DNA from 2 places in the Bacillus sp. JJ1562 genome. Region 2 is predicted to be linked to the other one. Evidence: riboswitches for the same ligand, from Rfam matches in the RefSeq annotation. Region 2 holds a riboswitch; the other holds the start of a gene.
What was found. A riboswitch is a leader RNA that binds a small molecule or an ion and turns the genes downstream of it on or off. The one in region 2 is predicted to bind S-adenosylmethionine.
Positions count from the first base shown of each region.

Region 1 (3,503 bases), on a different contig from region 2:
ATGGCTTGTTCTTTGGTTAGCTTACTAATTGGAGGTAATACACCGAAAGCATCCGCCGTAAGGAACACGATTGTATTAGGATGACCTGCAATACTAGGTACAATAATATTATCAATATTATCAATTTGATATGCTGCTCTCGTATTCTCAGTCAATGAATTGTCATCATAATTTGCAATTCTTGATTCTTCATCCACTATCACGTTTTCTAAAACGGAGCCAAAGCGAATGGCATCAAAAATTTGTGGCTCCTTCTCTCGTGAAAGATTAATACATTTAGCATAGCAGCCACCTTCTATATTAAACACGCCAGAGCTAGCCCAACCGTGCTCGTCATCTCCGATAAGACGACGTTTTGGATCTGCAGAAAGAGTTGTTTTTCCTGTTCCAGATAGACCAAAGAAAAGGGCAACATCTCCTTCTTGACCTACATTAGCGGAGCAGTGCATGGAAAGAATATTTTGCTCAGGCAATACATAGTTCATCACAGAGAAAATTGATTTTTTAATTTCACCAGCATACTCAGTTCCTCCTATTAAAACTGTTCGTTTTTCGAAGGAAATAATGATGAATGTTTCAGAGCGTGTGCCATCAATTTTAGGGTCTGCTTTGAAATTTGGTGCACTAATAACAGTGAATTCAGGTTGATGTGTTTTTAAATCCGCTTCGGTTGGTCGAACAAACATTTGTTGAGAAAATAAATTATGCCACGCGTATTCGTTAATTACTTGGATTGGCATACGCACTTTTTTATCGGCACCTGCATACCCATTGAATACATAAATTTCATCTTTTTCTTTCAGATATGAAAGGACCTTTGTGTAAAGGTTTTCAAATACAGCCTCAGAGATAGGTTTGTTCACCTTACCCCAATCAATTCTATCCTTCGTAGATGCTTCTTCTACGATGTATTTGTCTTCTGGTGATCTTCCTGTGTATTTACCGGTTGTTGCACAAACAGCCCCAGTCGAAGTAAGGATTCCCTCTTGTCTAGCGAGTACTTTTTCAACTAAAATAGGAACAGATAGGTTACGAAGTGCGCTTTTTCCATTCACTAATTCTAATAGCTGCTCATTTGAAACTTCAACTGAATTCATGTAAAACCATCCTTTATCATTTTTTATATTTTTCATATAATCTAAAATTTACAATTAGTATAACACATTAATAAAAATAGTCTATACTATTTAACGTATTTTACGTAACGTATCTTCAAAAAGTGCGTACAGATTCTAAAATAGTCCTTTTTAATCTGCTTGTTTTCGAAATTTGTCTGTTTCGTGAAAAAGTGTGGCCCACTTCGGTATAAAATTTTTCGAATTTAGGTTGACATGAAATGGATGACTACGTTATGATAATTCATTGAACGGATACTCTCTTATCCCGAGCTGGCGGAGGGACAGGCCCAATGAAACCCGGCAACCATCACTTTTCTAACATATCAAATGAGCTTTAGTGTAACCTATATTTATGTAGGTCTACCAATGATAAAAGTGATAAGGTGCTAACCTGAGCAAGGCATGACCTTGATCGATAAGAGTGAAAGGCGAGATAGATGATAATACCTTTCCTCAAATAAGTAGGGAAGGTTTTTTATTTCTTTAATGAGAACCATTATGGTTTATCCATGTTACTTTAAGCGTTTTATTTGTGTTCACCACAGATAACTAGTCGACATATGCTGTATTACTGTTTGTTAATGTAGGATAGAAAATCGTGAAGGTAACAATACTAAGGGAATGAGTACCGTATCAATGAATGTCAGAATTTGAGTATAATTGAATTCTGAATCCGAAAAAGGAGGAAGCGTTTGTGACAACTAGACGCCGTTTATTTACTTCTGAGTCTGTTACGGAAGGACATCCAGATAAAATCTGTGACCAAATTTCAGATTCTATTTTAGATGCCATCTTAGCAAATGATGCAAATGCACGCGTAGCGTGTGAAACTTCTGTTACAACAGGTCTTGTACTTGTTGCGGGAGAAATTACAACCTCTACATATGTAGATATCCCAAAGATTGTCCGTGAAACGATTAAAGAGATTGGTTATACTCGTGCAAAATACGGATTTGACTACGAAACTTGTGCTGTATTAACATCAATTGATGAGCAATCTCCGGACATTGCGATGGGGGTTGACCAAGCTTTAGAAGCTCGTGAAGGTCAAATGACAGACGAGCAAATCGAAGCAATTGGTGCAGGGGACCAAGGCTTAATGTTCGGCTATGCTTGTAATGAAACAAAAGAACTTATGCCTCTACCTATTTCATTAGCTCACAAGCTATCACGTCGATTAACGAAAGTTCGTAAAGATGAGATTCTTCCATATTTACGTCCGGATGGAAAAACGCAGGTTACAGTAGAGTATGATGAGAACAATAATCCTGTCCGTATCGACACAATTGTTATTTCAACTCAGCACCATCCAGAAATTTCATTAGAACAAATTCAACGAAATCTAAAAGAACATGTAATCAATCCAGTTGTTCCAAGTGAACTAATTGATGAAAATACTAAATATTTTATTAACCCAACTGGCCGATTTGTAATTGGTGGTCCACAAGGAGATGCTGGTTTAACTGGCCGTAAAATCATTGTTGATACGTACGGTGGTTATGCACGCCATGGCGGTGGCGCATTCTCTGGTAAGGATCCAACTAAGGTTGACCGTTCTGCTGCCTATGCTGCTCGTTATGTTGCGAAAAACCTCGTGGCAGCTGGATTAGCTGATAAATGTGAAGTACAGCTTGCATACGCAATCGGTGTTGCCCAGCCAGTTTCTATTTCTGTTGACACTTTTGGTACTGGAACAGTATCTGAGGATGTACTTGTAGATTTAGTTCGTAACAATTTTGATTTACGTCCCGCTGGAATTATTAATATGTTGGATCTTCGTCGTCCAATTTATAAGCAAACTGCTGCATATGGTCACTTTGGTAGAAACGATCTTGATTTACCATGGGAGCGTACTGACAAAGCAGAAGCACTTAAAGCACAAGCTACAAAATAAGGTAGAAAAAGCTCGCTAATCATGGCGAGCTTTTTGTTCGTACTTAGTTTTCAGTGTCTAGCTCATGGCGCCATCTGCTCGAGGTCACAAGCCAATCGCTTCTGAAGGGATAAAGCGTCTTCTGTCAGCGCTCGGCTAGTGCTTGTCGCCGATAGTCAGGCGTCCTGAGCTTTTAGCTTTTCTTTTTGTAATTGTTTATAATGCTGTCCTTTTTCCACATATTCACGGCGAATTCTGGCCATATCTTTTTTATCATCTTCATTAAGCTCACGGATGACCTTAGCTGGTCTCCCGAAAGCAAGAGTGTTCGGCGGAATCTTTTTACCCTGAGGTACAAGGCTTCCAGCACCAATAAAAGCACCTTCACCAATTTCAGCACCATCAAGAATGATCGACCCCATCCCGATTAAGGCATTTTTACGAATTATTGAGCTATGTAGGATAACCTGATGTCCAATTGTAACATCATCTTCAACTATCAAAGGATTGTT
Region 1 covers NZ_JBALOQ010000050.1:29,833-33,335, forward strand. Annotated here, with positions in the region: gene pckA (phosphoenolpyruvate carboxykinase (ATP)) at 1-1,097, opposite strand, end outside; SAM riboswitch class I at 1,376-1,540, shown strand; gene metK (methionine adenosyltransferase) at 1,813-3,012, shown strand; gene V7097_RS22525 (gamma carbonic anhydrase) at 3,168-3,503, opposite strand, start outside.
Region 1: it holds a riboswitch for S-adenosylmethionine, as region 2 does, so the genes downstream of both, metK (methionine adenosyltransferase) here and V7097_RS16440 (carboxymuconolactone decarboxylase family protein) in region 2, are expected to answer to the same signal.

Region 2 (3,503 bases):
GCTGAAGAGATTAAAGATTTACGAACAGCAATATCTGATGTTAAATTTGTCAATCCAAACGGTGCACATGGAGGGCTAGGATCAACTAAAGCACATAATGAATTGTTAGCAATAATAGATACTTCAAGCGACTATAATACATTTGTAAGAAGACTTAATAATTGGGCTAATTATAGACTAGAGGGTGGGGTTTCGTCTTTACCCGAAGGTCTTAGATTAAAATAGGAGGATACTATAATGGAAAAACAAGGATGGGTTTCTATTTGGTTAGGTAATATTAAAGAAGAGGACTCTATAGGAGAGTATGTAGATTTATCGTATGATGAGGATGGCGAGTCTGTCCCTTCCAAATTTTTTATCGATTTTAATATTGATATGGATGAAACAGATGAGGATACTATAGAAAAAGCGGTATATAAGAATAGTAGTAATGATATTTCCACATTATTAGACGGTTGTTCGTATGAAGAAATTATCATCCCAAAAATTAAGAATAGTATAGACTTAAAAAAATCATATAATGCAGTAATTCTGATATACAATTTTGAGTATAACAATGAAATTACTTCAACTGATGCTTTTGATTTTATTACTGCTACAAATTATGAGTAAGAAAACACTTAATAAGTATGGAGAATAGACATATTTGATGGGTAACACAGAGATAGTTTTTCTAGAAGAACTTCTTTACAATACAAATAATAATAATATTATCAGTGAGAAACAAGAACGTATTTCCTGATTTTGGTCAGTACATTAATTTGTCCAGAGAGTAAAGAAAACGTGTGTAAATCACTAACCAAAAGAATGAAATTATAAATGAAAGTTCCGAACATTTGCTTTTTTTCACCTGCTATGTTTAACTTATATCTAATAAGTTAATAATCTAACAATTCGACTAGGGGTGCATGAAAGTGCTGAGAGGTAGAAATATCGACCCTTTGAACCTGATCTAGGTAACACTAGCGTAGGGAAGTGGAGTTGGTAATATAAACGTATATTTATTGCCGAACCCATTCCTAGTCACTAGTGATGGGTTTTTGTTTTTTATCTCCCCGATGTCGAAAATAGAAAGGGGAAATAAAAGTGAGCAGTTTATTTACAGACCGTATATGGAATCGAGTAGAGCCGATTTGGAGTTCGTATTTGGAGCATCCTTTTGTGAAAGGGATTGGCGAGGGTTGGTTAGAAAAGGAAAAGTTCAAGCATTATATGAAGCAGGATTATGTATACCTGATAGAGTATAGCCGTCTATTTGCATTAGGGAGTGCAAAGGCTCCTGATCTAAAAACGATGTCTATTTTTGCAAATCTTTTGCATGGCACACTCGAGATAGAAATGGATCTTCACCGCCAATATGCATCAAAATTTGGTATATCTAATGAAGAGCTCGAGGCAACCAAGCCCGCATCGACTACGACTTCATACACAAGCTACATGCTGAATGTGGCACAACTTGGAGGGGTTGAAAATGTTGTCGCAGCTGTCCTTGCCTGTGCATGGAGCTATAGCTTTATCGGTAAAGAGTTAGTAACATGGCCAGGAGCCATTGATCATGAATTTTACGGTGAATGGGTGAAAATGTATTCATCGGATGAATTTACTGCGTTAGCTGAAGATTGTAAAAATCTAATCAATGAAATCGCAACTGGTAAACCAGAACGAGATTTAGCAGCACTTGAAGAAATCGTCGTCAAGACAAGCATGTTTGAATACATGTTTTGGGATATGGCGGAAAACCTAGACGAGTGGCCGATTAAACTATAAGTGTTAGATCTTATGATTAAAAGTAAAAAAACATTTTTCGAAATAATCCGATATTTACGTTGACAATCTTCTGTCAACTCAGGTAAGGTTATTAATAATACTAAATTAAATACGATTTTCTCTTATCAAGAGTCGGGGAAGGAACCTGGTCCGTTGATCCCGCAGCAACCGTTACTGAGAGTAACAAGGTGCTAATTCCAGCAAGCTAATGCTTGAAAGATGAGTTTGGATGTACATAGTGCCTCTTCCTCGTCGGAAGGGGCTTTTTGAATTTCGCAGTTTTTTTCATTTAAGGTGAGTAAATCCATAAGGAAAGTCGTATTTTAATTGGTGAATAATAGTAAAGGGAGAGATTTTTAATGTCAATAGCAAAAACTGATAGCTTGTATAAAAAGGAATATTTCGGAAGACTTCCGGAATTGAAAAAGTATGCACCGCAAGCCTTTCAATCTTTCATAAAGTTTGATAGCCAAGCTTTAGCTGCTGGAAGACTATCCGTGAAGCAGAAGGAATTGATTGCAGTGGCGGTAGCCCATATCACGGGTTGTCCATATTGCATTGACTTACATGTTGGGAATGCGAAAAAGAATGACTCTACTAGAGAAGAAGTGGCAGAGGCCATTTTTGTAGCAACAGCATTGAAGGCAGGTTCTGCTTTGGCACATGGCGTGAATGCACTAAATGCATATGATGGAAACGGCGATGAGGAGCTTTATAAAGCAGCCTATTTTGCAAGACTGAAAGAATTTGCTGACTTAAATGGTGAGGCATTTAAAGCATTTATTGATTTTGATACAAAATCTCTCAAAGTACAAAATTTAACAGAAAAGGATAAAGAGTTGATTGCGGTTGCTTCTGCACACACAACAGGCTGCGCGTATTGCATCGACCTTCATACGAAAAATGCCAAGAAGGCGGGTGCCGATTTGGAAGAAATCGCGGAAGCTATTTTCGTTGCTGTTGCATTAAAAGCAGGATCTGCGTTGGCACATAGTGTAAATGCACTCAATGCCTATGATGAGAAGTAATTTGACAATAATCTAATTGATGGGAAACACAAACTTTACTCCAAAGGTTTGTGTTTCCTTTTTTCATATTTTAATTATATACTTACTCCCACAATCCTCTCATAGCTGTAATTACCTCTTCAAAAACGATTTGATCAATCAATAATAATATATTAACTAAGATAAATTATTTATTGATATTCAATAAATAATATCTTATAATCAATATGACGCTTAATCAGTTATGGACGATATTTGAGAAAATCTTCAACATGCTGGCAGTCAGAAAATCACAGAACAAAAAGATATATAAACGAGAAAGGGATGTAGTTCTTTGAAATCAAAAACAAAACAATTACTTATTTCAGGAGTTGCAGCAGCAGCTATTTTTAGCTCGTTAGCGATTCCTCAGGTTCGAGTTGAAGCGAATCAATTTTTATCATTATTCAGAGTTAATGAATTTGAAATGGTGAAGCTGACCCAAAGTGATATAAGAGAGATTGAGAATTGGGTAAGTGAAAATAAAGAAGGAACTTTGGACCTAATGGGAATTGGAAAGTTGGAAATGTCAGAGACATCAGGAGAACCAACATTCTATGAAACATACGAATCAGCTGTTGAAGCTGGCTATCCAGTACCTAAATTAGGAGAATTTGATATTGAGAGAGTAAGGGTAACTCCAGCATCAACGATAACCTTTACCCTTAATGTAGAAAAAACGAATCAATT
Region 2 covers NZ_JBALOQ010000024.1:132,085-135,587, reverse strand. Annotated here, with positions in the region: gene V7097_RS16450 (immunity 22 family protein) at 238-612, shown strand; TPP riboswitch at 891-991, shown strand; gene tenA (thiaminase II) at 1,087-1,767, shown strand; SAM riboswitch class I at 1,887-1,993, shown strand; gene V7097_RS16440 (carboxymuconolactone decarboxylase family protein) at 2,127-2,795, shown strand; gene V7097_RS16435 (hypothetical protein) at 3,109-3,503, shown strand, end outside.